DNA from 2 places in the Neobacillus oceani genome. Region 2 is predicted to be linked to the other one. Evidence: riboswitches for the same ligand, from Rfam matches in the RefSeq annotation. Region 2 holds a riboswitch; the other holds the start of a gene.
The links. Region 2 has a riboswitch for FMN ahead of V1499_RS13965 (ECF transporter S component). Riboswitches for the same ligand answer to the same signal wherever they lie in the genome.
Positions count from the first base shown of each region.

Region 1: linked by a shared signal. The riboswitch ahead of ribE (riboflavin synthase) and the one ahead of V1499_RS13965 (ECF transporter S component) in region 2 are both predicted to bind FMN.

Region 1 is NZ_CP143543.1:1,573,269-1,589,047, forward strand. Features, by position in the region: gene V1499_RS07880 (ABC transporter ATP-binding protein) at 1-1,665, shown strand, start outside; gene V1499_RS07885 (ABC transporter ATP-binding protein) at 1,669-3,438, shown strand; gene V1499_RS07890 (L,D-transpeptidase family protein) at 3,832-4,575, shown strand; gene V1499_RS07895 (hypothetical protein) at 4,769-6,469, shown strand; FMN riboswitch at 6,562-6,711, shown strand; gene ribE (riboflavin synthase) at 6,944-7,600, shown strand; partial or broken gene ribB (3,4-dihydroxy-2-butanone-4-phosphate synthase) at 7,613-8,221, shown strand; gene ribE (6,7-dimethyl-8-ribityllumazine synthase) at 8,272-8,742, shown strand; gene V1499_RS07915 (GTP cyclohydrolase II) at 8,886-9,626, shown strand; gene ribD (bifunctional diaminohydroxyphosphoribosylaminopyrimidine deaminase/5-amino-6-(5-phosphoribosylamino)uracil reductase RibD) at 9,619-10,710, shown strand; gene V1499_RS07925 (ABC transporter ATP-binding protein) at 10,837-11,763, shown strand; gene V1499_RS07930 (ABC transporter permease) at 11,777-12,985, shown strand; gene V1499_RS07935 (ABC transporter permease) at 12,978-14,108, shown strand; gene V1499_RS07940 (C40 family peptidase) at 14,162-14,602, opposite strand; gene V1499_RS07945 (ABC transporter ATP-binding protein) at 15,038-15,779, shown strand, end outside.
Region 2 is NZ_CP143543.1:2,770,980-2,786,758, forward strand. Features, by position in the region: gene V1499_RS13950 (RecQ family ATP-dependent DNA helicase) at 1-234, opposite strand, end outside; gene V1499_RS13955 (helix-turn-helix domain-containing protein) at 231-1,313, opposite strand; gene V1499_RS13960 (ferredoxin) at 1,558-1,806, shown strand; gene V1499_RS13965 (ECF transporter S component) at 1,913-2,485, opposite strand; FMN riboswitch at 2,643-2,777, opposite strand; gene V1499_RS13970 (peptidoglycan DD-metalloendopeptidase family protein) at 2,916-3,704, opposite strand; gene V1499_RS13975 (GerMN domain-containing protein) at 3,978-5,171, opposite strand; gene sigX (RNA polymerase sigma factor SigX) at 5,146-5,697, opposite strand; gene V1499_RS13985 (ATP-binding protein) at 5,937-7,718, opposite strand; gene V1499_RS13990 (response regulator transcription factor) at 7,715-8,431, opposite strand; gene ccsB (c-type cytochrome biogenesis protein CcsB) at 8,621-9,787, opposite strand; gene V1499_RS14000 (cytochrome c biogenesis protein ResB) at 9,768-11,423, opposite strand; gene resA (thiol-disulfide oxidoreductase ResA) at 11,445-11,969, opposite strand; gene rluB (23S rRNA pseudouridine(2605) synthase RluB) at 12,059-12,796, opposite strand; gene V1499_RS14015 (spore maturation protein) at 12,998-13,525, opposite strand; gene V1499_RS14020 (nucleoside recognition domain-containing protein) at 13,527-14,117, opposite strand; gene V1499_RS14025 (D-alanyl-D-alanine carboxypeptidase family protein) at 14,110-15,261, opposite strand; gene V1499_RS14030 (hypothetical protein) at 15,678-15,779, opposite strand, start outside.

The sequences.
Region 1 (15,779 bases), 1.2 Mb from region 2:
TCTTTAAATTTGGTTAATCCATTTTTCGCGGGAAAAATCATAGACAAAGTCATTTTCGGGAAGCAGCAGGAATTATTATGGCCATTCATCGGTGTGATGATTGGGGCTACAGTGCTAAAGACGGTTATCCGCTACACCTACCAAATCCAGTTTGAGCGGATTTCCCAAAATACAATCTTCCGGATTCGGAAAGAGCTGTATGACCGACTCAACAAGCTGGATTTTCATTTTTACGATAAGACAAAGACCGGCGACATTATGGCAAGGATGACCGGGGACATGGAAATGGTCCGGGCGTTTTCCGCATGGTCCATTTATATGATTTTCGAAAATGCGACAATCCTGCTTTTCGCTGTCGGTTTTATGTTTTATATTCATCCGCAGCTGGCCCTTACAATGTTGCTTATAACGCCAATAATTGGTTTTTTTGCCTATAAGATGACATTTGCCGTCGGACCGACATTTTCGGAAATCCGGGCACAGTTCGCGAAACTCAACTCGGTCGTCCAGGAAAATATTAGCGGGAACCGGGTCGTAAAAGCATTTGCGAAGGAAGACTACGAAATAAATAAATTTACCGCCGAGAATGAAGGCTACAAGGAAAAGTCGCTTGCTTCGGCAAAGGTATGGGAGAAGTTCCTCCCTGTCCTCGACTCGCTTGCGGGCTTGTTCACGGTCGTAATGATTCTCGTCGGCGGAATAATGGTCATTAACGGGTCGCTTACAATCGGGGAACTTGCAACGTTCAACGGCCTCATTTGGGCGCTGAACAACCCGATGAGGATGGCGGGATGGCTCATCAACGATGTGCAAAGATTCAATGCCTCAGCTAAAAAAGTCGAGGAATTGATGAAGACAACGCCATCAATTGCCAACGATGGCAAAAAGCTGAACGGGGAAGGATTGAAGGGATTCGTCGAATTCAACAAGGTATCGTTCAGCTACGGCGATGAGGATGTACTGAAGGACATCAGTTTTTCAGGCTCGCCGGGGCAGACAATCGGAATCATCGGTGCGACAGGTTCGGGAAAATCAACCCTAGTGAATCTATTGAGCAGGTTTTACGATTCTGACAGCGGCGAAGTGAAGGTCGATGGCATCAACGTGAAAGATTGGGACCTTTACAAGCTCCGCCAAAGCATGGCGATGGTCATGCAGGATATCTTCCTTTTCTCGGATACGATTGAAGGGAATATTGCATACGGCAATCCGCATGCAACCTTGGAAGAGGTCCAGGCCGCCGCGAAAATGGCGGAAGCGCATGAGTTCATTCTCGGCCTTCCCGAAGGCTATGACACAATTGTTGGGGAACGCGGAGTCGGCCTTTCCGGTGGCCAGAAACAACGGATTGCGCTGGCGAGGGCTCTTTTAAAAAATCCATCGATCCTGATTCTGGACGACACAACGTCAGCGGTCGATATGGAAACAGAAATCAAAATCCAGGAAACGTTACAGTCCGTCTTGACGGGAAAAACTTGTTTCATTATCGCTCACCGCATTTCTTCCGTGAAAGATGCCGACTTGATCCTGGTCATGGAAAACGGCCAAATTATTGAACGGGGAACTCATGAAGAATTGCTCAATAAGAAGGGGTACTACTCGAAGGTTTTCAAAAATCAGCATAACAGCTATCAGGGCCAGGATGCGGCTAAGGAGGTGGTGTAGGCCATGGCGCGGAATAAATTTGATGTCGATGAGGAACTGGAGTCGCCATTCAGGCTCGTCCACTTCCAACGGCTGCTTGTGTATATAAAGCCTTACAAGAAAAAAATCATGATTACTGTCATGATGATGCTTTTGGCAAGCTGTGCCAACCTTATTGGGCCTTATCTGGTCAAGCAGGCAATCGATAAGGAAATCCCAACAAAGGATATTTCGGGATTGTTCATTTTGGCCGGGATTTATGTCCTCGCGCTGATCACAACTGGAATATGCATGAAATTCCGGATCCGGATGATGTCCCAGACCGGGCAGAGCATAATCCGGGACATCCGGAAGGATTTGTTCATTCATTTGCAGAAGCTGTCCTTCTCTTTTTACGACAGCCGTCCTCATGGGAAAATCCTTGTGAGAGTCGTAAACTACGTCAACTCCTTAAGCGACCTTTTGTCGAACGGGATTATCAATGTCATTACCGATTTGTTCAGCCTATTGGTAATTGTCGGATTCATGCTTTCAATCGATCCGAAGCTAACCCTTTACGCGATGGCTGGCTTCCCGGTTCTTGCCGGCGTTATTCTTCTTTTAAAAAATGCGCAGCGGAAAGCCTGGCAAATTTTAAGCAATAAGCAATCGAACATGAATGCGTATATCCACGAAAGCATCAGTGGGATAAAAGTGACCCAGGCATTTTCCAGGGAAGAGGAAAACGCGCAAATTTTCAGTGATGTTTCAGGCAGCTACCGCACGAGCTGGATGCGCGCGATTAAAATCCACTTCCTGCTCTGGCCGGCAATTGAAAACATTTCCGTCCTGACTGTATCATTTATCTACATCATCGGTGTATCAATGATCGGCGATGGAGTGACGGTCGGCTCGTTGGTTGCATTCGTGGGGTATATTTGGATGTTCTGGACGCCGCTTGCGAACATCGGAAACTTCTATAACGCGATCATCAACGCTATGGCTTATCTTGAGCGGATCTTCGAAACAATGGATGAAAAGCCAGCCGTAACAGATGCGCCAAACGCTAAAGAACTTGCTCCCATCCAGGGGCGGGTCGAGTTCAAAAATGTTGTGTTCGGCTATGAAGAAGCGGACCGTATCCTTGACGATGTAAGTTTCAAGGTCGAGCCGGGCGATACCATTGCGCTAGTCGGCGCAACCGGTTCCGGAAAGACAACTATCGTAAGCCTGATCAGCCGTTTTTATGATATCACCGGCGGCAAAATAGAAATTGACGGCACCGATATCAATAGCGTCACGATTCCGTCGCTCCGCGGCCAGATGGGCGTCATGCTGCAGGATCCGTTCATCTTCTCGGGGACCATCATGGACAATATCCGCTATGGCCGGCTTGATGCCACCGATGAGGAAGTAATTGAGGCGGCAAAAGCCGTCCAAGCCCATCAGTTCATCAGCCAGTTGAAGGATGGATACCAAACGGAAGTAAACGAGCGGGGTACAAGGCTATCAACCGGGCAAAGGCAGCTAATCTCCTTCGCGCGGGCATTGCTGGCCGACCCGAGGATTTTGATCCTCGATGAAGCAACTTCCTCAATCGATACGGAAACCGAACTCGCTTTGCAAAAAGGATTGGAAACACTCCTTAAAGGAAGGACGTCCTTTATCATCGCGCACCGGCTGTCGACAATTCAAAATGCTACCCGCATCCTGTTTATCGATAATGGCCGGATTGTTGAGGAAGGCTCCCATCAGGAACTGTTGCGGCAAAAGGGCTATTACTGGAAACTTCACGCCTCCCAGAAGGCTGTATAAAGTTTTTTAAAAAAGCGGCTTCTCCAAATTAATAAATAAAAGGCTTCTCCCTATTAAATGAGGGGAAGCCTTTTTTATTTGTATCAAGACCCAATAGTCGTGAAGACATCGTGGAGTTCTGATAGCTTTTAAGAAAATGGAGGCGGTCGAGTGAGAAGTTAATCCAATTTCGAAGTCCCTAGACCTTTCCCCCACGGAAGCTCCTCCGATACAGTCTAGAAAGGACCAGCCATAAGATATAAAAGCCAATCAGGAAAGAAAAATTTGTCGTAAAAAGCAGGAAGAAAAAAATACCAATATGGTGAAAACTATGTAACTATTATGGAATAAATCGTTCTAATATATAGAAGGCAAATTGCCAAACAGATTGTCGGAACTAAAGGGGGCAATAAAATGAAAAAAGTGCTTATAAGCCTGCTTCTGTTTTTTTCAATGGTGCTTTATGAAGCACCGGCACTTGCCGCGGGCAGTGATTTTATTATTATTAATAAGTCGACCAACCTATTGGCTTATTACAAAAATAGTACTCTTGTGAAAATCTTCAGTGTTGGCACAGGTAGAAATCCATCCCTGACACCAGAGGGGAAATTTAAAATCGTCAACAAAATCGTCAATCGCCCGTACTACAAAGAGAAAATTCCCGGTGGCAGTCCTAAGAACCCTCTAGGGAACAGGTGGCTTGGGCTGAATGCCAATGGGACATGGGGCACTACCTATGCGATTCATGGAAACAACAATCCTTCCTCGATTGGCAAATATGTAAGTGGTGGCTGTATCAGGATGCACAATGAGGAAGTGCAATGGCTCTATAAACAGGTAGCAGTTAACACGCCCGTCATTATCACATCTTCAAAATTGCCTTTTCACTCAATCGCTTCAGCGAATGGATATAAAGTGTCTGGCTCGGCCATCCCGGCAGGTGTCCCTTCATCTGTTACGCTAAAAAAAGGAAGCAAGGGCGAACACGTAAAAACACTGCAAATAGTTTTAACGCAAAGGGGCTATTCGACGAATGGGATAGACGGGGTTTTTGGGCCCGGTACCGAAGCAGCCGTGAAGAAGTTCCAAAAGGACAACAAACTGAAAGTGACCGGCATCGCCGATTCAGAAACTTGGAAGGCTTTGGAGAAATTTTAGCACAAAGTAAGACCTGGCTCGCCTCTAAAAAATGGCAAGTCGAAGGAACAAAAATTTAACATGGCGAAAGAAAAGCAACCCCGCTTCTCAACAGGAGCGGGGTATTTTTTTTGAATCCCCCCTTTTTTGTAACTTTATCCATTAAAATACAGTCTAAAGGTTTAGGAAAAAGACAGCCACCGGGAGGATAGCCATGGAAAAGAAATTCACGTTTGTTAACGAAAATTATGAGATGTTGAATAAGGAACAAAAACAAAAGGAATTTACATATTCCTCTGAAAATATAGAAGTTAAGCCGCATACGCAGAAAACGTACCGGTACGCGGCAATCATCATTGTTTCACTTGCCCTGCTTGTTGCCGCTTTTTTCTCAATTGAAAAAATGAAATCTTCGGAGCGGGGGATAGGGCGGGATTCCTTACATGAGCCTACAGCCGGATCAGATAAATCGGCACGAGAAAATATGCAAAAACCAGGGATGCCGGGGGATTTTCAACCTCAGGTTCTAAGTGAAGGATCCTCTGCTTCCTATATCGTCGATTTAAATGTGCCACGGGATAACAAATTTCTGGTCAGCGCGTCCATTGACGTAACCAATACATCCGAAAAGGGCTGGAACCAAATTTCTTTTCATTTTTTCCCAAACCTGCTCGGTGATTTGGGAAGGGAAGAATGCCGCAGGAAGGTCCTAACTTGGGCGATTGATAAGTGCCTGAATGAAATTGGCAGCGGTAATTTGGAAGTGGAGGGCGCAAAAATCGACGGTGTACCGTCAAAGTATGAATTGGAAGGCCTACAGCTGAAGGTGCCGTTAATGAAGGCCTTGAAGTCGGGCGGGAAAGCAAACGTCGAGATTTCCTACTCTTTTTCAATACCAAATGGGGGAAATGAGAAGCACGTTTACGATCTTCTCCAATGGCATCCAATGCTTCCGGATTATACATATGATTGGTTAATCCAGCCTCCTGCCTTTGGAAAAGAAACGTATTCCGCACCGCCTTCAAACTACCTTTTACACTATCAAATCCCAGAGAATCTTATCGCGGTAACCTCGGGTGCCGATCTCGATCAGGCAAGCGAAACAGGAGACATTCAGGAAAACCGCCTGAAAGAAATGTATGTTATTCTTTTGGATGGCTACAAAATGATTAAAACGTCGGCGGGTTCCATTGAAGTTCGTGTATTTGCTTTGGAAGAGGAATTGGAAAAAGGAAAAATGGTACTTGGAACAGCGGCGGAAGCGGTTGGTTTTTTTGCTTCCCGCCTCGGTGATTTGCCATATAAGCAGATTGATATTGTTATGACAAACGAGCGGAAAGGCAGTTATCCAGGGATTGTTCTCCAGCCGGACGTTATAAAAAGTGATGAACTCTTCTATCAGCCTATTGAGGAAACCCCTGACCATTTGCTCGTCCATCAGCTTGCCCAGCAATGGTTTTATGGCAAAGTCCATTTTGATCGGCATACCGATGCTTGGCTGAATGACGGACTTTCCGAGTTGGCCGCGTCCCTCTTCTTTTTGGGCAGCCAAAAGAAAAGCGAAGCGGAAAGCTTTGCCTACGCAAACGCATTTGATGACTTCTATATTATGAGGACGGATGTTAAATCAAACATGCCCGCGGACCGATATACCGGAATGCCCGGCGGAATGGTTGGCCATATCCAGGCAAAACCCACGCTATATCTATGGAGAATGATGAAACCTCACGGAACGGATACTGCACTTGCCTTCCTTTCCGATTACCTTTCCGCCTATTCAGGCAAAAAACTGGCAACGATTGAATTCATTCGTTTCACTAAAGAATATTTCAAAGTGGACAATCGCCCTTTTACCTCCTGGCTTGATTTTAATCCTTACGAAAACAGTGATTTCCAGGACTTTTTCAACTTGTGACCAGAGGCTTGAATATGGGAAACACCGGCACATAATACGAAATAGTTTCTTTTTGACGCTGGATTGAGTATAATGTTTCTATTCCAAATTGAATATTCCTTCGGGGCAGGGTGAAATTCCCTACCGGCGGTGATGGGGCAGTGCCCCTCAGCCCGTGACCCGTTTGCCTTCAGGTTTTGGCGAACGGTGGATCCGGTGTGAATCCGGGGCCGACAGTATAGTCTGGATGGGAGAAGGAAGCAGCAGGTTTTGAAAAAAGGGAATGGTGTGCCCTTCTGCAAACAGCGGCCGTATATAGGCAGGCTTGTTTCATGGTGGAAGGCCAGGCGTGCCTGACTCTGTTGTTTTCAAACCTTTATTTGAGCATGCCATTTTTCAGCCCCAAAGCGCTTTTGCCTTTGGGGCTTTCGCATGTTTTTCCACCCCTTTGGGATATCCTGTTAATGGATAAGCCACGATAAAAAGGAGAAGAGAATGTTTACAGGAATTATTGAGGAAATTGGCACCATTTCACGGATTGCCGCAACAGGCATATCCATGGTCCTTACAATCGAGGCAAAGAAGGTTTTGGAGGATGTAAAGCTCGGAGACAGCATATCCGTCAACGGAGTCTGCCTAACGGTTACTTCCTTTGAAAAAAGTAGGTTTACCGTCGATGTGATGCCTGAAACCGTGAAAGCTACGAATATTAAGGACTTAAAGACGGGCTCCAAGGTCAACCTGGAACGTGCCATGGCAGCAGGCGGGAGGTTTGGCGGCCACTTTGTGAGCGGCCATATTGACGGAACGGGAACGATTATTAAAAAGAACAAAATGGCGAACGCTGTTTATTATGAAATTCAAGCAGCTCCATCCATCATGCCTTTCCTCATTCTCAAAGGTTCGGTTGCAGTGGATGGGACAAGCTTGACAGTTTTTGATGTAACCGGTGATACGTTTACAGTTTCACTTATCCCCCATACACTTACTGAAACGATTCTTTCCATTAAGGAAGCGGGGGACAGTGTCAACATTGAATGTGATATGCTTGGCAAATATGTGCACCATATCCTAAATCCAGGAAAAAGCGAAACGGGGAAAAAGAAGCCGGAAATAACCGCCAAATTCCTGGAGAAGAATGGGTTCATTTAAGGAGGGAGCACCATGTTCAGCACAATTGAAGAAGCCCTTCGCGATTTAAAGGAAGGGAAGGTCATCATCGTCTGTGATGATGAAGGGCGCGAAAACGAAGGCGATTTTGTTTCTTTGGCGGAAAAAGCAGTGCCGGAAGTCATTAATTTCATGGCCACTCATGGCAGGGGCCTAATATGTGTTCCGGTTGAAGAAGGCCTCGCGGAAAAATTAATGCTCGACCCGATGGTGGACAAAAATACGGATGCCCACGGGACCGCTTTTACAATCAGCATCGACCATAAATTCACGACAACGGGGATTTCTGCTTACGAACGTTCGGCAACAATCCTCAGCATGATTGATGAAGCCGCCCGGCCAGATGATTTTAAAAGGCCAGGGCATGTTTTCCCGCTTGTTGCGAAAAAAGGCGGAGTACTGGAACGGCCCGGACATACAGAAGCGGCGGTTGATTTGGCGAAGCTATGCGGTGCCAAGCCCGCAGGCGTTATCTGCGAAATCATGAATGAAGATGGTACAATGGCAAGGGTACCGGAGCTAAAGGGCGTGGCCCAACGCTTCGAACTCAAAATGATTACTATAGAAGATCTGATTGCTTTTAGAAAAAGAAAAGAACAGCTAGGGGCAGTAAAATAATTTGCCCTGTTGGATATTGACTGGAGGAATGGAAAATGAATAAAGTATACGAAGGAAACCTCATCGGCACCGGCCTGAAAATAGGAATCGTTGCAGGACGTTTCAATGAATTTATCACCGATAAACTATTAGGCGGCGCGTTGGATGCCCTAAAGCGCCATGGAGTAAATGAAACAGACGTGGATGTGGCATGGGTGCCGGGCGCTTTTGAAATACCCCTTATCGCCCAAAAATTGGCCAAAGGCGGAAAGTATGATGCAGTCATCACCCTTGGCGCAGTTATTCGCGGGTCCACACCGCATTTTGATTACGTGTGCAAAGAAGTTGCAAAAGGCGTCGGGAACACCGCGCTATCCTCGGGAATTCCCGTCATTTTCGGCGTGCTAACGGTTGATTCAATCGAGCAGGCTATCGAGCGCGCGGGTACGAAAGCTGGTAACAAAGGTTGGGAGGCAGCCTCATCGGCAATTGAAATGGCTAACCTTCTCCGTACCATTGAGGCATAGTCGAGTTGATTCAAGGAACCGGACCGCCAGTTCCTTTCTTAAAGTGAATGACTAAAAAACAGGCCCTTGATAGCGGTAAATGCATTTAGTTGTATAAAACCTCATCTTTTTATAAAGGAGAAATAGTAGTGAGTGAGCTGAAAATGGATTCAAAAGTGCTTTCCGTTTTGGAAAATAAGATTCAACTCATTAAAACTGACAAAGGGGCGATTTACCTTGTCGGCCCAATCCGGCTTCCTGTCAATCTTTACGGGGAAACGGTCGTATTCCAGTGGTACTGCTGGCTGAACTGTGATGAAGTGACGGAGGATTATCAGCGGATCATAGATAAACTGTCCTCTTCCAATCTTGCGGAATTACAGCAATCAAGCGTCCTTGCTTACGGGGATTTCCAGTACGGCGATGAAGCGCTGATCAGGATGCACTCCATCTGCCATACCGGTGACATTTTTGGAAGCAAGCGCTGCGATTGCGGCTTCCAATTGAAGAATTCCATGAAAATGATTGTCGAGCATGGAACGGGCGCGTTATTTTACCTTGCCAATCATGAAGGAAGAGGAATTGGCCTGTTCAGCAAGGCGATGGCTTATATTCTCCAGGAAAATGGCTATGATACGGTTGAGGCAAATGAAGGGCTTGGATTTGTTGACGATTCCAGGAATTACGAAGATGCGATTTCCGTCCTGAAAGCATTACGCTCCAAGCCAGTCACGCTGATCACGAACAATCCGAAAAAACTTGAGGCTCTAAGGCAGTCAGGTATGCCGATTTCGGGCAGGCGCCCGCTGTGGGGGGATATTTCGGAATACAATGAGCAATACCTCCAAACGAAGGTGAACCGTTCAGGACACCTGAGGGAAGAGGGGACTTGCACGAATGACTAGCGATGCTTTCTATATGGATCTCGCCCTGCAAAATGCCCGGGCGTTAAAAGGCCAGACGGATCCAAATCCGCTTGTCGGGTCCGTTATAGTGAATGAAGGAAGGATTGTCGGTGTTGGGGCCCACCTGCAGGCAGGAACACCCCATGCGGAAATCCACGCCCTCCGGATGGCGGGGGAAAAGGCCCGAGGAGGCACCATCTATGTCACTTTGGAGCCTTGCTCGCACCATGGCCGAACAGGCCCGTGTGCCGAGGCGATTGTCCAGGCCGGTTTGAAAAGGGCGGTCATTGCAACACTTGACCCTAACCCGGTTGTCAAAGGGAATGGCGTTAGAATTCTTCAGGATGCCGGAATTGAAGTCGACATAGGCATCCGTGAAGAGGAATCCCGTAAGATGAACGAGGTTTTCAATAAATTTATCGTTGATAAGAGGCCATTTGTCACATTGAAAGCGGGGTCTTCCCTTGATGGGAAAATTGCTACCCACACATTTGAAAGCAAATGGATTACATCCGAAGATGCGCGCCGGGATGCCCATCATTTAAGGAACGAACACCTGGCGATCCTGGTGGGCGTCAATACCGTCATAAAAGACAATCCGGAATTGACTACAAGGATTCCGAATGGGCGTAATCCAATTCGTGTTGTGCTAGATTCTTCCTTAAAAATACCGCCCGATTCCAAGGTGGTTACGGACGGACTTGCGGAAACGTGGATTTTTACAACCCAAGATGCTGACAACAATAAGGAGAAACAGCTGAGGGAGCGGGGCGCAAGTGTTTTCCGGACAGCGGGCCAGGGGAAGGTGGACCCTGGAGAAGTGCTTGATATCCTTGGGGAAAAGCTCGTTTCTTCCGTCCTGATTGAAGGCGGCGGCACCGTCCATGCGAGTTTTATTGAAAACAAATTAGTTGATAAAGTCATTCTTTATTTTGCTCCGATGCTAATTGGCGGGCAAGCGGCACCTACATTTCTTGAAGGGGCAGGCGCCAATACAATGGCGGATGTAGTTGAATTGGAAAATACATCGATAGAAAAGGTTGGCCGTGATTTCAAGTTCACCGGCTATCCTTCCTATAATTAACGAAGGCCAGCAGCTCATGCTGGCCTTTTTTTGAATATTTTACCGACTCCCCTGGACAATTCACCCATTTTAGAAAAAAGTTGTAGTAAAATAGTCATAGATAAGAAGGGGGATAGGAGAATGGAACTGCTTTCGGTGTCGGGAATAAGGAAAGCGTTTAAGGATTTTGAAGCAGTACGCAGCGTATCATTTACAGTCAGTAAAGGAGAAGCTTTTGGATTGCTGGGTCCGAATGGCGCAGGAAAGTCTACGACTATCAATATGTTGACGGGCCTTTTTCCACCTACAGACGGTTCAATCATGCTTTCAGGCATTGATATGAAAGCCAACCCGAAAAAAGCACAGGCGCTGATTGGGATTGTCCCGCAGGAAATCGCGCTGTACCAAACGATGAGCGCGAAAGACAATCTTTATTTTTGGGGAAGGATGTATGGCCTTTCCGGAAGCATTCTCGATCATCGGGTAGCCGAAACACTCGAGTTGATTGGACTTGCCGACAGGGCGAAGGATAAAGTCGAGACGTTTTCCGGGGGGATGAAACGGAGGGTCAATATAGGCGCGGCCATCCTCCACAGGCCGGAATTATTGATTATGGATGAGCCAACCGTTGGAATTGACCCACAGTCAAGGGCTCATATCCTTGAAACGGTTAAGAGATTGAATAATGAGGGAATGACTGTCATTTATACAAGCCATTACATGGAGGAAGTGGAGTTTCTATGTAAGCGGATTGGCGTTATGGACCACGGAAAGCTGATTGCCTTGGGAACCATTCCGGAACTGAGGGAGACGATTGGCGACAGGTCGAGGATGGTCTTTGCCATTCAGGGAGGCGCGGCCAACCCAGACATGCTAAATGGCATTGTTCCGGCAGGGGATTGCCAGGTTTTCGGAGAGAATTTGACTGTGTTTCACAAGGAGCCTCAAGCTGTCTTAAGTACGCTCGTCCAAAGAATCACGGAAACGGGAGCGCAAATTTCCGGAGTGGAAATCGTCGAGCCGAATTTGGAAAGCGTCTTTTTGCATCTAACAGGAAGAAGCCTGCGCGACTAAGGGGGGAGAAAGAATGAATTTGTGGTGGCTTGCTTTAAAAGACACAATCCTTATCGCAAAGGACAGGAAAGCCTTGCTGACACTTATCCTGATGCCGTTGCTATTGATCGGTATATTGGGAGCGGCATTTGGCAAGCTCATGGGAGACGGCGAAGTGAAGCTGGACAAATTTACACTCGCCGTGGCCAATCTTGACGATGGGGAGATGGGCACGGTCCTAGAGGAAGAAGTTTTTGAAAAAGGCCTGCCTGATCTTGTGAAAGTGAAAAAAATGAATGAAGCTGAACTGTATACAACCCTTAAAGACCAAAAAGCCGCTGTAGGCCTGATTATCGAAAAAGGTTTTTCAAATGCGGTCCTTTCCGGTAATGAGGCGGAAGTGAAACTCATTTCGATTCCATCGGCGGGCATTCAGGCGACAATTACCGAGAACATCATCCAACAGTTTGCAAGTGAAGCCGCTATCCGGACAGCCGGGATGAAGGCTGCCATCGAGGCTGCCGCAAAAGCGGGGAATCAGGGGCAGGCAAACCTTGGTGCCGCAGGGTTTTCCCCGGGGGAGGAACCCTTCACGCTTGTGAAGGAGGAAGCTGCAAAGGAAGAAGGACTGCCGGTCGGCTCCTTTCAATATTACGCCGCGGGCATGGGGGTCATGTTCCTGCTGATGACAGTTACCATTGGGGTATCGGCCATGATTGAGGAAAAGGAGCAGGAGGTTTATAAACGGCTGCTTGTATCAAAATTGACCCATTATGAGTATTTGGCGGGAAAAGTCCTTGGGCTGCTGTTTTTATCAACGCTTCAGCTGTTTGTGATAATACTTGGAACCCGGTTCATTTTTTCGGTTGATTGGGGCTCATCCCTCACTGGCGTTTTCATAATCGGTATTAGCTTCGTATTCAGCGCTTGCGGACTCGGAGTTATGGCGGGTTCACTGGTGAACACAGGAAAGGCCTTTAACGTAGTAGGTATGCTGGGCACACAAATCATGGCGGCAGTTGGCGGCAGTATGGTGCCTTTATATTTGATGCCTGATTGGGTGAACACGCTAGTAAAAGTTTTTCCAAACGCACTTGCCCTGCAATCATTCCTGGAGTTGATGTCTGGGGGCGGGATAATGGATATCCTCCCGGGAGCGGCGGGCCTATTGGGGCTCGGGATTCTATTCCTTGCGATCGGCTGGCTTGTGCTTGCCGGGGAAAGGAGGAGAAAGTATGCGTAAAACAGCTGCGATTGCCCTGTTGCATCTGAAGTCGATGGCGCGCACCCCCTCCATATGGGTAATGATGGTCGTCATGCCCCTCGTATTCAGCATTATTTTCGGTGGAATGGCTGGCAGTTCGGAAAAAAACAAACCGCTTGTGCTGTATTCAGCGGGAAGCGATGATTTATCTTTACAGGCTGCGAAACTGCTGACAGGCAATAATCAATATAAATGGGAAAAAGTTTCCCCGCAAAAAGCTAGGGAAGCGGTTAACAATCAAAAGGCCATCGCTGCGGTCATGATTGGGGAAGGATTGGCAGAGCGGATTGCAAAAAAAGAACCGCTGTTCACCGTTGCAATCCAGCGTGAGACACAGGAGTATTTGGCGCTGTATCCCCATCTTGAAGGAGCCGCGCGGACGGTTGCCTCGGGTTATGAATTAGCAGCCGCTAGCGGGACCGATGGGTTTTCGGCACTTTTACAGGAAGTGTCAGGCAACCAGGGAATCAAAGTTAAAAAGGAGATTATTCAAAGGGAAGGAAGCAAGGGAGAAGCAGTTTCCTTGAGTTCAATTGGATTTACGATCATGTTCATGATGTTCGGGATCTCGGGAGCGGCAGCCACAATTCTTGAAGAAAGGGCTGGCGGAACCTGGGCAAGATTGATGGCCGCCCCTGTTAACAGGGTTCAGATTATTTGCGGTTATATCCTGTCCTACTTTTTGCTTGGCTGGCTGCAGCTTGGCATTCTCGCTCTCTCGATTAAAGTGCTTTTTAACGGGAAGTGGGGAAGCCCGCTCTATTTTATCCCGTTTGCATCGCTTGTCATTCTGACCGTGGTCGGCCTTGGCCTTATGATTGCAGGACTGGTAAAAACAAAACAGCAAGCGGGCGCGTTGAGCGCGGTTATCATCGTCAGCACCTGTATGCTCGGAGGTGTCTACTGGCCGATTGATGTTGTTCCTGATTTCATGAAGCTGATCGCAAAATTCGTCCCGCAAAGCTGGATGATGTCGGGTATCCGGGAAATTGTGAGCGGAAGCCTGCACGGACCGACGATTTGGACTGCAATCGCCGTTCTAGCTGGATTCTGCCTGCTGTTCTACTATTTGGGAATAAGGAAGCTAAAATACGAAAATTAATTTAATTGACAATACAAAAAAGAGAGCCTGTCCGGCTCTCTTTTATAGTATAATTAGATGCGCTTTGCACCTACATAACGTGGCTTCCAGTAGGAGTTGTTTAAGGATGAAACAGATACGCCTTTAGATGAAGCAGAATGGATGAATTTCCCGTTTCCGATATAAATGCCGACATGTGTCGGTCTTGAAGCTTTGTATGTTTGATAGAAAACAAGGTCGCCAGGCTTAAGGCTGTATACGCGTTTACCTTTGCCCCACATTTCCCCAGCTGTCCTTGGAAGGGACTTTCCTGCTTTACCAAAAGAGTATTTTACGAGGCCGGAGCAATCAAAACCTGCTCTTGGGCTGATTCCGCCCCATGTATAACGTTTTCCCATATTGGATTTAGCGACAGAAATTGCATTGTTGTGGTAAGTTGCAGCTTCACTCATGGTCGGAAGAAGTGTCATCATCAAAGTTGTCATAAACAAAACCGCCATAAATTTCTTCAACATGTAAGTTTACCCCCTGGTGTTTTTTGCTAAACCTACTATACTCTATTCTTTTTAACAGCGTCTTCACAGGTAGATTACAAGTCTATTACAAGAGGAAATGAAAATTCAGAAAATTAACATTGTTGTTACTTTTAAAAGTAAGAACACTTGTTTTTTCCGCAGGAAACCTTGATATTATTGGGTTTTTACAATCTTTTATCCTTTACGGCACAGCAAGGAGCATGGTCGATCATAGTGGCTAAAATGTAAACAAACTGTGAAAAAAGTAAAAAAATGTGACGAAAATATGTAATACAACTGTAAAAATGGATTTTTTCACCTTCTATTTCTTACAAAATTGTAAGACTGAAAGTTAAAAATGTAAGGGAATGCGATGGATGATAGAAAAGAATTTTATTACAGTAAAAGTAACAAAAGGATAAACGAGGGATGAAAATGGAATTGGTTTTGGAAGCTGTCGGGCTCAATAAGACTTATGGAGGAAAGGGGAATGTTTTTTCCGCCCTGAACAACATCGATGTAAAGGTTGAAAAAGGGGAATTCACCGCGATTATGGGGCCTTCAGGAGCCGGAAAAACAACCTTGCTGAACATATTATCGACGATTGACGCGCCGACTTCAGGCATCGTAAGGATAAACGGTACGAATGTGCAAAGTTTGAATGAAGAGGAAGTCAGCAGGTTCCGGCGGGATAGGATCGGCTTCATTTTCCAGGATTACAACCTCCTGGACACATTGACAATTGAAGAAAATATCGCCTTGCCGCTCGCACTTGCTGGTATGCCGCCAGTCGAAATTGCGAGGAGGGCAGCGGAATTCGCAAATATATTCGGGATAGAAGAACTACTCGGCAAATATCCTTATGAGGTTTCCGGTGGGCAGCAACAAAGGGCATCCGCAGCGAGGGCGCTTGTTTCAAGCCCGAGCATTGTCTTCGCGGATGAGCCTACGGGAGCCCTCGATTCGAAGTCGGCCCATATCCTATTGAAGACGCTTGAGGAAATAAACAGGATTAAAGGCTCGACCATATTGATGGTAACCCATGACCCTTTCGCAGCAAGCTTTTGCAGCCGTGTCGTTTTTATAAAGGATGGTGGGTTCTTCACTGAATTAAGAAAGGGAAGCCAAACAAGGAAACAGTTTTTCCAGCAGGTTGTCCATGTGCTGGCTGCCTTGG
Region 2 (15,779 bases):
ACCCCTTTTCATCATCTGTTCGACCTGGTCCTGCATAAGTGAGAGAAGCGGTGAAACGATAACGACTACTCCTTCAAAGAGGTAGCCCGGCAGCTGGAAACAGAGTGATTTCCCGGTTCCTGTCGGGAGCATGGCAAGTGTGTCAATGCCGTTCAACAGCGACATGACCACTTCCTTTTGTCCTGGACGGAATGAGGTATATCCAAAATAACGATAAAGGGTTTGTTCAATCATTTTGATTCACCAAGCTTTGCCAATACAAGCCGTATTTTAAAATAGGAGATTCCTCCCGATAAGTCCCGTAATTCCTTAAGCTGCCGTGTGGATGACTGTTTCGCCAAGTTGATAATCCTATCCTGTTCTTCAAGCGTCACGTATGGATCGATTGAAAAGCCGTCGACATTCAATGCAATCTCGACAATATGATCCTCGATCGTGCTTCTCTTTAATCCCCTTGCCGCCGCGATTGAATCGATTGGCAACCCCTTATTTAAGAGGTTTAAAGTTTGCCTGGATGTAAGCGTCAACGATGTGCCGGCTCCCTCAACCGATCGCAAATGGTATAGGAGAGGAAACTCACCTGTTTGCGAGCCTGCTTTTTTGCAAATGTAATGGAGGATCGCAAGGAATTCCAAGCGAAAACGGAACTCGTCCAACCCCAGCACCATTGCGGCTTGCTGCGGAATCAGGCCTGCCGAATGAAATCCTGTCAGCCTTAGGACAAGGATGTCAGGGTTTATATTTTTATTATCCTCGAGTACCATTGAGAGCTCCTTAAATAATACGCCGGGAAGCTCGGCTCTCTGTCCAGGCTGCATCCTTACAAGGAAGTTTTTTACCCATTGCTGGGTCCGGCGTTTTTTTTGGATAGGAACATAACGTGTTTCTTTCCTTGAAATATAGGAGCACACCTGGACGAGGAGCGAGAGCCTTTCCCACAAATACCCGGCTTCCAAATGATATTTCCAACCCTGCAAATCCTGGGGTAGCGGGCTCATTGCCAGTTCCGCTTCCAGGCATTCATTGCCTTTATCAGTAAGGATATAACGCTGTTCACTTACTTCATGTATAAGCCCTAGGCTGTTCAGTGTTTTAATCGATTCCTCAACAGTTTTCCTGGTAATGTTTTCATAGGCCATGAATAAGGAGGTTAGAGAAAACAAATGTGCATCCTGAATGGTTTGGGCAGATTTTTTACCTTTAAGCAAATGGTATATCGAATAAATCGTACGTTCGCCTCTCAATTGCCAAAGGCAATATAAAATGACCACATCGAAATATAGAATGCCAGTCTTTTCATCGACATTTCGCATGTTTCTCACCATTATCCCCGTTTATTTATTTTCCACCAATGGCAGGTTCACTTCATTTTACCATGAAAGCGTGTCGGACACCGGCTGAATTTAGGGAATACTATCGAAAGCTGGCGCTACTGAAAAACATTATCAATGTAATATCTATTGAAAAGTTTCCATTTCTTTTTTACAATAGATATGCAGTATGCGTTTCCAGTTTATGAATTAAATATTCGTCTAAACCAACGGGAGGGTTTTTTTCATGCCAAAGTATACGATTGTAGACAAAGAAACTTGCATTGCTTGCGGAGCCTGCGGCGCTGCGGCACCAGACATTTATGATTATGATGATGAGGGCATTGCGTATGTAACACTGGATGACAACGAAGGTATCGTCGAAATTCCGGATGTCCTGATTGATGACATGATGGACGCTTTTGAAGGCTGCCCGACTGATTCCATCAAGGTGGCAGATGAACCATTCGACGGTAATCCAACAAAGTTCGAATAATGTTCACATTTACATATCCCCGCCATTCAGGTGGGGATTTTTTATTTTTTCCATGCAAAAAGACAACGGCTTTCGCCGCTGCCTTAATAGACTGTGGTTATTTGTATTAAATGGATGCCTGCCTGTTGATCCACACATTCATCCTTACATACAACGGGACGAATAACAATGAAACAATGACACCCTTCAGGATATTAAAAGGCAATATTGCCATAACAATGAGCTTGCGCGCCTCTGAATCCGCCATCGCTGGCGCGTTCAAGAACATCGTGTACGCGGGTAGGATAATGTAATAATTCAGGAGGCTCATAAGAATGGCCATTGTTACCGTTCCCGCAACAAGAGCGATTGATAAACCCTTTTTTGTTTTGATTCGATTATAAACAAAATAGGTTGGCAGGATAAAAAGGATACCAGCGAGAAAGTTCGCAATGTGGCCAACAGGGACCCCTGTCTGGCTTCCTGTCATGAAATAGTCAAGCAAGTTTTTAATCAGTTCGACCAATATTCCCGCAACTGGCCCAAACGCCAATGCCGCGATCAATGCCGGGATGTCGCTGAAATCAATCAGCAGAAAATTCGGAAACAGAGGCAGCGGGAAATTCAACAGCATAAGGATATACGATACACTGCTTAGCATTCCGATTGCCACCATAGCCTTCAAAGTAAGTTTTTTCATTTTCCTCTCTCCTTGTGTGTCCATCACCAAAGAAGAAAGATTCAGCATGAGCAATCCATCGCAAAGAAAACCCCCAAGCCCGGCAGCTTGAGGGAGACTTTTACAGAGGCATGCTCAATAAACGTTCAAAGCATCATTTTTTGAACGCCTGCGGAACCTCCATCTTCTCCCATCCAGACTATACTGTCGGCTTTGGAATCTCACCAAATCCTGCCACAAAAAAACGGCTCGCGGGCTAAAGCATAAGCTCATCACCGCCGGTCGGGAATTTCACCCAGCCCCGAAGATAGACAATATTTAGTTTACAAATATATTATACTAAAAACCCCCTATTTTTGAAACATTATTGCCTGTGTTGAATTTGTGAACATCCAGTTTCTGTTTTTCCCTTTATCCAGATATTAAATAATTCAACCTTTCACATAGCTATTTAATTGAGCGCAGCGCTCCCATTTGGGAACGGATCTGGCTCCCATTTTTCAAGATTCAGTTCTTGGCCAGGAAAAATTGTTATCGTCTCAAGGCTATTCAGTTCCATCAGCTCATTAACTTCAATTCCTGAAGCCCTGGCAATGTCCCAAAGTGTGTCTCCTTTTTGTACGATATGAATCGATTTCGCCTTATCTTCAAGCGCTGCAACCCTTGTTTCGCGAGTTTGAATTACTTCCGTACTCATACCACTATTAAACCTTCCCGCAATAAAATCGCCCTCCTCAAATCGTCCGAGGATGTGGACGGGATTTATTGCATTTTCCTTCTTAAATGTCCATTCCGATTGATGTATTTCAAAATGGAGGTGGACACCTGTTGAAAAACCGGTAGTTCCCATTGTTCCAATTTTCTGGCCCTTTTTCACTTGCTCCCCTTCACCTGCCAACCTTTTGTCCAGGTGGGCGTAAACCGTCACATATCCATTAGGGTGCTTGATCAAAATGGCATTTCCATATGTAGATGACAAATATGATTTTATTACTTTCCCATCCAAAGCCGCGAATACTGCCGAACCCCTGCTTCCAGCAATATCAATTCCCTTATGTCGTCCGCGCCGGGTTCCGAATGTGTCAGAAATAATCCCTTCAGCGGGCCATGTCCATTCCACCTTTTCCTTCGCAACAGCACCAGGTTCTTCTGCATTAGCCTGCTTGCTCCCAAGGAACAGTAGGGAAATGCACACCGCCATGATTCCAGCTATTAAAAACCTGAATATATATTCCTTCATGCTCGTTATCCTCCTTATGCGTTTGCGTCCAAACCACAATATGCCTTTTTTTCCAAAGATAGAACTCCTAGGGCACATTTGTTATAATTTGGAGGATACACATGGGTTATTCATAAGTTGAGCATTTCCCAAAAATATACAATAAAGTTTGGGTGGATTGCATGTAGTTGATACATACGGATTGTCTAGCAATTTCACACGCCTAAAAGGGTTCACCACGGAACTTTTTTAAATCCCATAACAAAAAGCCTGCCAGGCCGGCAGGCTTTTCAATTATTGAATATGCATTTTGTTTGGGCCAATCGGCACTTTGTTTTCAGCAGCCAAATTGAATGGCCCCAGCTGCTGGATTGGCGCGTTCTCAATTTTTACTTCCTTAAATCCAAACTCCTTCGCAGCCATCAAAATGGCCTCGAAAGAATACTGGTTGTCTGGGCTGTTCTCAAGAACGGCATTATCTGCAAGTGTCAGTGAAAGCGTATCCCCATTTGGCGCTACATCCTTTATATCAAGTGAAGGTGGGATCGATGCCAAGAAAGGACCATTCTCGCTTCCAGTCTTCATAACATCGAGCGCTTTTGACACATCAGGGTATTGCTCGTTCGATGGGACCAGGTAAGGCTGCTCACGGCCCTCCTGGCGGGCGAAGAAATACGCTCTGTTTCTTTTCCTTTCAACCGGTTCAATAGTTCTAGGCCCCATATGTGAAAGTTCAATACCCAGATTTCCTTCTGTCATAAATTTTATTTTAGTAACCGTGCTGTTGGAGGTAAGGTTTTCTTTCAAGGAATCAATAAGATGTCCTTCTGTTGTTGTACTCATTCCAAACTGGTGTCCGGCTGGCACATTGACTACGAGTGTATCTTCCCCTTCAAGCGAAAACTCGACATCAAGCGGATAGTAGTCTTTAAGGCCCCATTCCGACTCTTTAAGGCCGGCCATAGCTGTTTTAAAGTGATCGAGCCAGTTCTTTCCGCTCTCCTTTGGAACAGTGACACTGACAGGAACAAGGTAGTTTACATCCTTGTCCGGAACCCAAACTGTTACAGCGGCCTGGTTTTCAGCTACCTCTTCCTCATATAGGGCTGAAGCTGACTCTTTTGAATCAGGCATGGCAAGAATCCCCGCGTTTTGATTGCCGGCGCCCACCTCAGGCCCCTTCTTGCTTGTAATGCCAGCTTGATCATTATTTCCGGCAATTTCTGCAGAATCCGGTCCCCTCTTTTCTTCCAGCGCTACTTCCTTGCCCGGATTCTTATCAAAAACTTCCGAGGAAAGAAGAAGGAATAGCAGCAAGGCGGCAGCCACCGCCGCAAAGCCCGGCAAAATTACCGCTTTCCTGCGTTTTTGCTTTATTTTCATGGACACATTTTGGTATATGTCCCGCGGGTCGCGATCGTCAGTTACTTTAGGCAAAAATCTTATGCAGTCTTCAACCTGCTTATCGCTCCACCCTCGCTTGTTCATCCATATATCCCTCCGTTTCAAAAAGCGATTCCATTTGGGCTTTCAATACCTTAATGGCTCGGTGCTGTGTTGTTTTCACCTTGCTCTCGGTCCAGCCCAATGCATTGGCTGTTTCTGTTATCGACATTTCGTGCAGGTATCTCAATATGATGACAGCCCGCTGGTCGACTGTGCATACATCCAGGCTTTTGAACATTCCCTGGACTTCTTCCCTTTGCATGGCAATTTCATCCGGCAACGGCTGATGGTCCTTTATCTGTGCGGTCGACCAATCGAATTTATCAAGCAGCTTTTGCTTCCAGCCTTTCTGCTTGCGAAAATGGTCGATGGCGACGTTTCTGGCTATCGAGAAAAGCCATGTTTTCTCACTGCTCTTCCCCTCGAAACGAGAATACGATTTTAAAACCCGGATATACACTTCCTGCACCAAATCTTCTGCTTGTTCTTTACTGCGTACCATATAAAAAAGAAACTGAAAAACATCCTGGTGGTATTTTTTATAAAGTTCAGTAAAAACGGAGTCCATTCACGATTCCTCCCCGTTCATTGTTTTAGACGACAATTTATAAATAAAGTTACACCTTTAACTATAGTCTTTTTGACAATAAAATGAAAGGGAAATATTACAAATATGTTTCATTTTATTCAAAACGTTGACAATTCATATTAGCTATGAAAATAAAAGAAATTGGCCTGCACGGCATGCGTGCAGGCCAATTGTTTCCCATGTAACAAGAATAAACGTCAAACTTCTTGCAATACTGCTTATTTTCGAGGAATGAAGAATGTAAATGTCGTTCCGTGGCCTAACTTGCTCTGAACGGATATGTGTCCTTTATGGGCTTCTATAATATTTTTTACGATGGCAAGGCCAAGACCTGTCCCCGCCCGTCCTCGTGTCCTCGCTTTATCAGCCTTATAAAATCGCTCAAAAACAAACGGCAGGTCTTCCTCGGGAATTCCCGAGCCCGAGTCGGCCACCTGAACCTGAAGGCCGCGGTCATCCCCATGGACGACCACATCGACGATACCGTCCTTTGGCGTATGCCGTATGGCGTTATCAATCAGATTTGTCAAGACCTGCTCAATCCTGTCGGCGTCTATCGGAAAATAATAATCGGGATTGTTCGTTCCAAAAGAAAGATGAATTTCATTTTCCTTTGCAAGTCCCTGGAATTTTCGAATTATCTTTCCAATATATGACGAGACATCGATTTCTTCAACATTTAGTTGAATGTTGCCTGCCTCAAGGCGTGAGAGATCGAGCAATTCATTGACGAGCCTTCCCATCCTTAATGATTCGTCATAAATTACCTTCGCCATTTCCTTTTTCTCTTCGTCCGTCCCGGCAATATCATCCACGATCGCTTCGCTATATCCTTGCAGCATGGAGATTGGCGTCCGCAATTCATGGGATACATTCGCGATGAAATCCTTGCGGAGCTTATCAAGCTTCCGTTCCTCGGTCATATCCCTTACCACGGCTACAGCACCCCGAATAAACTTCGAACTGTATAGCGGGGTGACGAGGATGACCCAGTGCCTCCCCATCATTGATAATTCACCTATCTGCTCTTCTTCCGTGTCAACAGCCTGCTGGAACAGCTCCATGACTTTTGAAGGAATTTCTTCAGAACCCGCTGCGGCGCTTGCCCCTTTGTCGTAATACCAGTTTTGAAGAAAGCGTTCAGCGGGTGGATTCGTAATCAAGATTGTCCCATCCCTATTGAATGTTATTACACCGTCCGCCATGGACCTAAGGATGCTGGCAAGCTGTTCCTTTTCCTGATTAAGGGCATTCATATTGAATTTCAGCTGCCGGCCCATCTGGTTGAATGCGGTTGCCAGCTCCCCAATTTCATCATTTGTCAATATCGGCACTTTTGTATCGAATTTTCCTCTCGCTACCTCGAAAGCCGCTTCCCTCATCTTCCTTAGAGGAGCAGTAATCCGAGTTGAAAGGAAGAAGGCGAAGATTGTTGTAAGGACAATTGCGACTCCTGCGACAAGGAGGATGAATTTTGTAGTTGACCTCGTCGCTTCCTTAACAACATCGAGGGATTGGTAAATAAAAACCGCACCGTTTTCCTTGTCCGAAATCCGCAAGGGAACTCCGATAATGGAATAGTCGGCTCCATCCCCCTTGTCAGCGGCAGAAAGGGCGGAAACCTTCCTTGCCGATTTTCCTTCTTTAATTACCTTTGAAAAATCCGGATCATTTACAATATCAGAAAGGCTGAGCTTATTGCCAGGATCCGTATTGGGTGAATAATACACTTCATCCTGGTTTTTAATAATAACCGCCTTTGTGTTTTTATCAAGAATTTCCCAGGATATTTCCAGGCCAACGCTTATGTCGTCATTCCGATGCTTGACAAGGACATTGGCTATTTTTTCGGCAGTATCATTCATTTTTGTTCTTGTTTCCATAATGCTGTAGTTTTCAAAGAACTCAAGCAGCATGACTGTCAATATAAACAGGACAAAGGAAACAAGCAAAAGGATGGTAAACCAAAGTTTACCCACTACACTTCTAAGAAGGATCATTCATTCACGACCTCGAACTTGTACCCCACACCCCAAACTGTCACGATCATTCTGGCGGCCTGCTCGGATACTTTGTTAAGTTTTTCCCGCAGGCGTTTAACATGGGTATCAACTGTTCGGAGGTCTCCAAAAAATTCATAATGCCAAACCTCTTTTAAAAGCTGTTCCCTATCAAAAACCTTATCCGGGGATTTTGCCAGGAAATAGAGCAGCTCATACTCTTTCGGAGTAAGGCTGACTTCCTTTCCATCCGCAGTGACTCGATGGGCATCATTATCAATTGTAAGATGCGGAAAAACAATTACGTCCTTTGTGACCGTGTCCGTTGCCAAATAGCTCGTCTGTGAAGAACGGCGAAGAAGAGCCTTGACCCTCAGAACCACTTCACGCGGGCTGAACGGTTTTACAATATAATCATCGGTGCCGACTTCAAAGCCCTGCACCCGGTTTACTTCTTCTCCTTTTGCCGTCAGCATAATGACTGGCGTTGATTTTTTCTCCCTGAGATCCCGGCATACCTCGATGCCATCTTTTCCAGGCATCATCAAATCAAGCAGGATTACGTCATAATCGTTGGCAAGCGCTTTTGCCAAAGCTTCATTGCCGTCCTCCGCCTCATCGATTATAAAGTCTTCACGCTCTAGATACATTTTCAATAGCCTGCGGATACGTTCCTCATCATCAACAACCAAAATTTTAACGTCTTTTTCCATAAATAATCCCCCCATGCAAATAGTTTACAAAATAGTTTGAATACTGCCAAATAGCACAAGCCTCAGCATTTGCATGCGGGGCTTATTATTTTGAATGGCTTCGAGGGCTAGGGGTTTGTAATTCTATAGGTTGGTTTGCGCCCCGGGCCAAATCAGATGATATCCTTTTGGTTTTACAGCTTTCGTAGCCTATGAACCGGCATAGGAATGGAGTCCTGCAATAACAAGGTTGACGGCGATCAGATTGAACATGATGATGGCAAACCCGATTACCGCAAGCCACGCGGATTTTTCCCCGTGCCAGCCTTTAGAAAGCCTTAAATGAAGGAAAGCCGCGTAAAATAGCCACGTAATCAAAGCCCATACTTCCTTTGGATCCCATCCCCAAAACCTTGTCCAGGCAATCTGCGCCCATATCATTGCAAAAACAAGGCCCCCGAGCGTAAACACGGGAAAACCGATCAGGACTGAACGGTAACTTATTTCGTCGATCAAATCCAGGTTTATGCCTCGTACAAGCGGCTGAAGCGCCGCTGAAATCCTCTTCCTAAGCAGAAGCCTGATGGCGCCATATAATACGGCTCCTCCCAAAAACGACCAGATAACCGTATTCAATTTCTTCGCGTTGATTATGGCAGGCATTTCTACAATCGGTTTTAACTTACCTTCTGTCAAAAGTTCGCCTTCATTTGGGCCAACAAGGGCAGGGAGGTGGTATTCCATAACGGACTGGTTACCTGACTTTTCCACCCAGTTGAACTTCGCTTCGTAGCCGGCTGAAGAAAAACCTGTTGAAACCGCAATAAAGCCTACTACACAAACAATGGAAAACATAACAAATTCGAGCCAGAATGTCCGTTTATTCGAAACAGTCTGGTCAATGGCCTTCAGAAGATAAATGAGGCCGGCGGCAAAGCTAACCGCAAGGATTGCTTCCCCTATGGCAACTGTGGTCACATGGATGTGGAGCCAATAACTTTTCAAAGCCGGGATAAGCGGGCTTATATCCTTAGGGAACATGCTCGCGTATGCAATGACCATAAGCGCAACAAACATTGTGAAAAGACCAAGTAAATTGGACTTATAAATAAAATAAATTAAAATGAAAGCGCCGACAAGAGCCATGCCAAAAAACGTCGTAAATTCAAACAGATTGCTGAGGGGCGGATGCCCCGCGGCAATCCATCTTGTTATGAAATAGCCCAGCTGGGCGAGGAACCCCGCAATCGCCGTTGTGATTGCAAACAGTCCCCATTTGCTGTTTTTTGCCGTTTTAATCGAGCCGCCGAACAGCACCGTTGCTATCAGGTATAAAATAAAAGCTATGAATAGCAAATTACTGCTTATTTCCGCCAAGTTCCGCCTCTCCTTCCGGTTTGCCCTCCTGAAGCTGATCTTCAGGAATCTTTATTGTTGTGTCTGCAAGGACTATATCTATTTCACGCTTTAGGCCATACCAGTTTTTATTTGTATGTGCGGACACCCAAATATCGCCATTCCTTTTCTGAATCCAAATCCTCCTGTGGTTCCAGTAGGATCCCTGGACTACGCCAATCATGAAAATAAGGCCCCCAAGCGCTATCAGCCAAAGAGTCCTGTCTTTCCTTACTGTCAGGGCAGTCACATTCTTCGTGTCAACTGCCTTGAATTGCATCTTATACTTATTGTTTCCTTCCGGCTCGATCGTTTGCCTGATTGCCGCAAAACTAACCTCGCCCTCCGGTTTATCCGGTGTAATCATTTTAAACACAAACGCCGGATTATTCGGAATCCTTGATTTCGTGTCCGGTTCCCCATCCTCCCCAAATTCGAAATCCGGGTAATAGCCTAGAAGGCGTACTTTATATCCATCCCCAAGCTCATAGGTGTTTTTCGGTTCATACAAATCTATTTTTATCTCACCAAAATCTTTTCCTGTTTCCTTTTCTGTTAGGGAGAAAGTCATCGAATTCAATTCATCCAGCTTATAGTCGACCTGGTATAGGGCAAACCCCTCGAATTTCAAAGGCTCATTGACTCGAATCTCATAGTCTTTGACTCTTATAAGCTTTGGCTTTTCACCAGGCAGGGATTCGGATGATTTTTTATACAGCACCACATTGGATTGGTACGTCTTCGCGACGGTACCCGCCCTTTCGAGTGCTTCCCTAAAAACTTCGTCATCTTTTTCCTTGTCGTATACTTCAAGAATGAATTTATCGTTTTGTAGGTAATATTCGTTTTCTGTACCCGGAATTGCCTTTGTCTCCCCTTCACGAATCCAAAGGACTTTATCGATGTACATTCCCGGGACAAAGCGGAGCATGCCGCCAATCAGGAAAATAATCAGGCCTACATGATTCACATACGGGCCCCATCTCGAAAAGCGGCCTTTTTCGGCAAGCAGGTTTCCTTGCTCTTCCCTGACCTTGTAATTTTTCGATTCGAGGTTTTTTTTCACTGTTTCAATAACTGTCTCATCCGCGGCATTTTCAGTAATCCCGAATATACGTTGCTTTTTTAAAAAACCGTCATTACGGATGACCTTTTGCGCCTTCAATGCCCTGTACAGCGGAACGACCCTGTCAAGGCTACATATGACTAGCGAGATGCCGATCATCGCGATCAGGATGAGGTACCACCATGAACTGTACATATTATGGAAGCCAAGTGCATAATAAATCTTCCCTGCCCATCCATATTGGTCCGCATAATATTCCGCCGCCGGCATAACAGGAGGTATGTACATTTCTTGCGGCAGGATTGTCCCGATTGCCGATGCGACCAGGGTGATGACAATGAGCCATACCCCTACTTTAACGGAAGAAAAAAAGTTCCAAACCTTATCAATGATTGTTTTATTGTAAGTCTGCGAGCGCCGGGAGCTTCCTTCATAACGCATGTCATGAAGCTTCCCGGCAGCGGCCGCTTCACTAAGAGCCTTTCCGCAAGCCTCGCACAGTACTGTACCATGAGGATTCACATGGCCGCACTCACACTTGACATCCTTCATTTTAAAAACTCCCTAATTTCTTTAAGGTTCGATGCTCTCCATATATTGTTTGACCATATGTTCTGTCAACTGGCCGGTATGATATTTGACAATCTTCCCTTCCTTATCGACAAGGAACGTCGCCGGAAGCGGACCGACTCCGTAAGCGTTCATAACCTGGCTGTCCTTATCTAAGGGAATCGGGAACGTAAGCCCATATTTTTCAGAAAAACTACTAACAGCTAGATTCGATTCGCCAATATTGACAGCAAGCACCTCTACCCCTCGGTCTTTAAACTGCTTGTATTGATTGTTGATATAGGGCATTTCTTTTTCACACGGCTTGCACCAAGTTCCCCAAAAATTCAGAAACACACCTTGGCCTTTATAGTCGGATAGCCTGTGTTGGTTGCCTTCTAAATCTGTTAGGACAAAATCCGGAGCGATTTCGCCGGTTTTGGCTCTCGTGCGCTCTTCTTTAGTAAAATTCGCATAGAGTGTATAGGCTACGGCCGCGACCAAAAGTACCAGAATGGCTGTCCTCATTGCCAACCGCCGTTTTTTCATTTTCTCTCCCCCAAAATATCGATGTTCTGATAAATTATAACACTTTTCAAGATAGCCACTGTGAAAACGTTCTAGTAATTGTGACAGATTTATGAATTCTTTTTGCCCACTTCCATAGCAAGAGCACGCAGCTGCTTTACCTCATGAGGCGTCAATTCCCGCATTTCACCCGCTTTCAGGCCTCCAAGCGTCAGGAATCCATAACGTTCACGCTTCAGCTTGGCAACGGGATGTCCAATTGCCTCGAACATCCGCCTTACCTGCCTGTTCCTGCCCTCATGAATGGCAATCTCAATGATGGCGGTTTGTTTCTTTTTATCGCTAGACAGCATTTTTACTTTGGCTGGCGCGGTTTTCCCATCCTCCAGTTTAATCCCTCTTTCCAGTTTCCTGAGGGCTTCCCTTTGAGGAATTCCTTCTATCTTAGCCACGTACACTTTATCAATTTCACTCCTGGGGTGCATGAGCAGATTCGCAAAATCACCGTCATTCGTCAGAAGCAGGAGACCCGAAGTATCATAGTCGAGACGTCCAACCGGAAAAATCCTTTCCTTTATATCGGGAAAGAAATCTGTTACTGCCTTCCTTCCCTTTTCATCCTTAACCGTCGAAATGACTCCACGCGGTTTATAAAATAGGAAATAAACAGGTTCCTCCCGTTCAATCTGGACTTCTTCCACTTCAACCCTGTCAGAAGGAGATACTTTTACCCCTAGCTCTGTAATGACCTTGCCATTAACCTTTACTTTCCCTTCCCTGATCAAGTCTTCCGCTTTCCTTCTTGAAGCAATTCCCGCTCGTGCGATAACTTTTTGCAACCGTTCCATCTATGCCACCTCAATAAATTCCCATTTAATTATAGTGAAATTGTTTTCTAATGAATTATGACACAATTCAGCCTGATTTCAAAGTATGAGACCTTTTTTTAACAAAGCGCAGCCACCCGTGCATGAAGGAAAAAACAAACCGTATGCAAAAACCCGCCATTAACGGCGGGCGGGCTTCGAATTCTTTATGGCTAAACAGTTTTAATAAACGAGCAGGGCGACAAAGATTGCAACTACAATGCCAACAACATCGGCAAGTAGCCCGACCTTCAGTGCATCGCCCATTTTCCTGATTCCAACCGACCCAAAATATACCGTAAGGACATAAAAGGTTGTATCCGTGCTTCCTTGGAGGATCGAGGCTAGGCGGCCCGGGAAAGAATCGGGGCCGTACGTGGCAATGAGGTCGCTCGTCATGCCGAGCGCCGCGGTCCCGGAAATCGGGCGAATAAGGGCGAGCGGGACAATTTCGGGAGGCAGGCCCATATCCGAGAGCCATGGCCTAATCCAGCCTGTAAGGGCATCGAGGGCCCCTGAAGCCCTGAAAATGGATACAGCGACCAACATTCCGACGAGAAAAGGAATAATGGAAACAGCGATTTTTATCCCCTCCTTCCCACCATCCACGAAGCTCTCATAAGTTGGCACTTGCTTTAATGTCCCGATTATCAGGATCGCTGCAATAGTCAAAGGGATAAACCAGAGTGAAATATTTGCAATTGCTCCCATCTTATCCCCCTTTACGGCTTCTTCGCCAATAAAAATACCGGTCTATCAGAATAGCGGCAATCGCCGATAGAATTGTCGTTATTAAAGTGGGAACGACGATTTCCGCCGGGGAAGCCGAATTGTAGTTTAAACGGATTGCGATTACGGTCGTTGGCAAAATAGTCACGCTAGCTGTATTAATCGCCAGGAATGTAACCATCGAGCGGCTCGCCGTATCTTTTTTATTGTTCAGGGTTTGCAATTGTTCCATGGCCTTTAACCCAAGTGGAGTAGCAGCGTTTCCAAGCCCGAACATGTTGGCAATGATATTGGAGAGGATATAACCCATGGCGGGATGGTTGGCCGGCACTTCCGGGAACAGGGGCCTGATAATCGGTTTGAATACTTTGGCGAGCCCTTTCAAAATACCTGCTTCCTCAGCGATTTTCATCATCCCAAGCCAAAAGACCAGGATACTTACGAGGCCAATGCAAAGGGTTACGGCATCTCTCGCCCCCTTGAAAATAGCCTGGTTCACCTCATGCATCGTTCCATTGATCATGGCAAACACAATTCCAATAAGGGTGAGAATGACCCAAATATAATTAACCATTGCTTTTTAAACCTATCACTTTAGCCATCAACCGCTTGAAGCCGAATAGATATCCGGTCTTTTTTTTCTCATTGGGCTTAAAAAAGATAGGTACAGATTTGACCGCCCTACCGTCCAAGTAGATGGTGGCTTTGCCTGCCGTGGCCCAGCCATTGACAACTTCTCCAGGGAATTTGCCTCTTTTCGGATGTTCCAGCTTGTAGTCTATTGAGAATTTATCAATTTCATTTTTCGTGGCGGGGTATAAAACAGGATTTGCAATATAGATGGATCCATTTTTGTATGGCTCTTTTTCCAACCGTACGGTTCCTTCCGGCAGCACTTCAGCCAGATCAAACGTCGCGAACCCGGATTCGAACATGCCAATATGGTCATTCCAGTCATCGGGGGCGTTCAGGGTTACGGCTATCAGCTCCATGTCCCCTTTTTTCGCGGTTGTCACAAGCGTCCTTTTTGCACGTTTCGTATACCCGGTCTTCCCGCCAGTGCAATATGTGTACATTGAAAGGAGGCGGTTCTTATTCCTCCACTCCCTGTCCCATGCTTCTTCCGGATTTGGCGCCCGGTGGATTTTAGTCCCGGAAATCTTCTTGTACACCTCATTGTTCATTGCATACCTGGTCAGAAGCGCCATATCGTATGCGGTTGAATAGTGGTTTTCTTTGTTGTCGAGCCCATGAGGGTTGGAAAAGACAGTATTGTACATGCCAATTTCCGCCGCTTTTTGATTCATTAAAAAGGCGAAACCTTCTTCACTTCCCCCAACAAATTCGGCAATGGAGGCGGCCGCGTCGTTTCCTGAGCGGAGCATAAGGCCATAAACAAGATCTTCGAGAGTAATCCTTTCCCCGGCCTTCAAATAAATTGACGATCCCTCTGTCCGTACCGCATGCTCACTAACCTTGACATAACGATCCATTTTCCCTGATTCTATCGCCAGGATCGCAGTCATGATTTTCGTTATGCTTGCTATCCTCATCGGTGTATGGGGCTGCTTTTCGAATAAAACACGCCCGGTTTTTTGCTCCATTAATACAGCAGCTTGTCCGCTAACCGAAAATGCCGCATAAGGACGCGAGGGAACAATGCCAAGCATTAAGGTAAAAAGAAGAATGATGACGGCTGTTCGTTTCACTATTTTCATTGCGATTTCGCACTCCTACTTGTATTTGTACAAGTTTATGCCGGACCATGCCCAATATGACCAACAACACCAGGAGGAGGGCAGTTTTAGTAAAACAGCCTGTAACAACCATTCGGGTCATTAAAATCTTCTTTTAACGCCCAAAGGAACGACTGAACACTGCTGTTCAGGCTTTAAATCCTCTTTAAACGCCCGAAGGAACCCTTGACCACTGCTGTACGGCCTTTAAATCCTCTTTTAACGCGGGATGATGGAGGGTTCAACACCACTCTCAACCGGTGGCCAATGTATCGATAAAACTAGCATAATTTTTTAGCTAGCATGTCTCCCGCGACAACAAAAAAACAGGGTTACCCCTGTTTTGTGTCTTAAAAGTTTCATATTTTTAAAATGCCCCCCAAAATGGCCGGCCTCCTTTAATTATGCTGGAGCACGAATTCTAGCGGGGAATTAAGGTCAAAATTGCCCTTCGATTCGATTGATTCAAAAACTCCCGGTAGCTTTGAGTAGTCGATGCC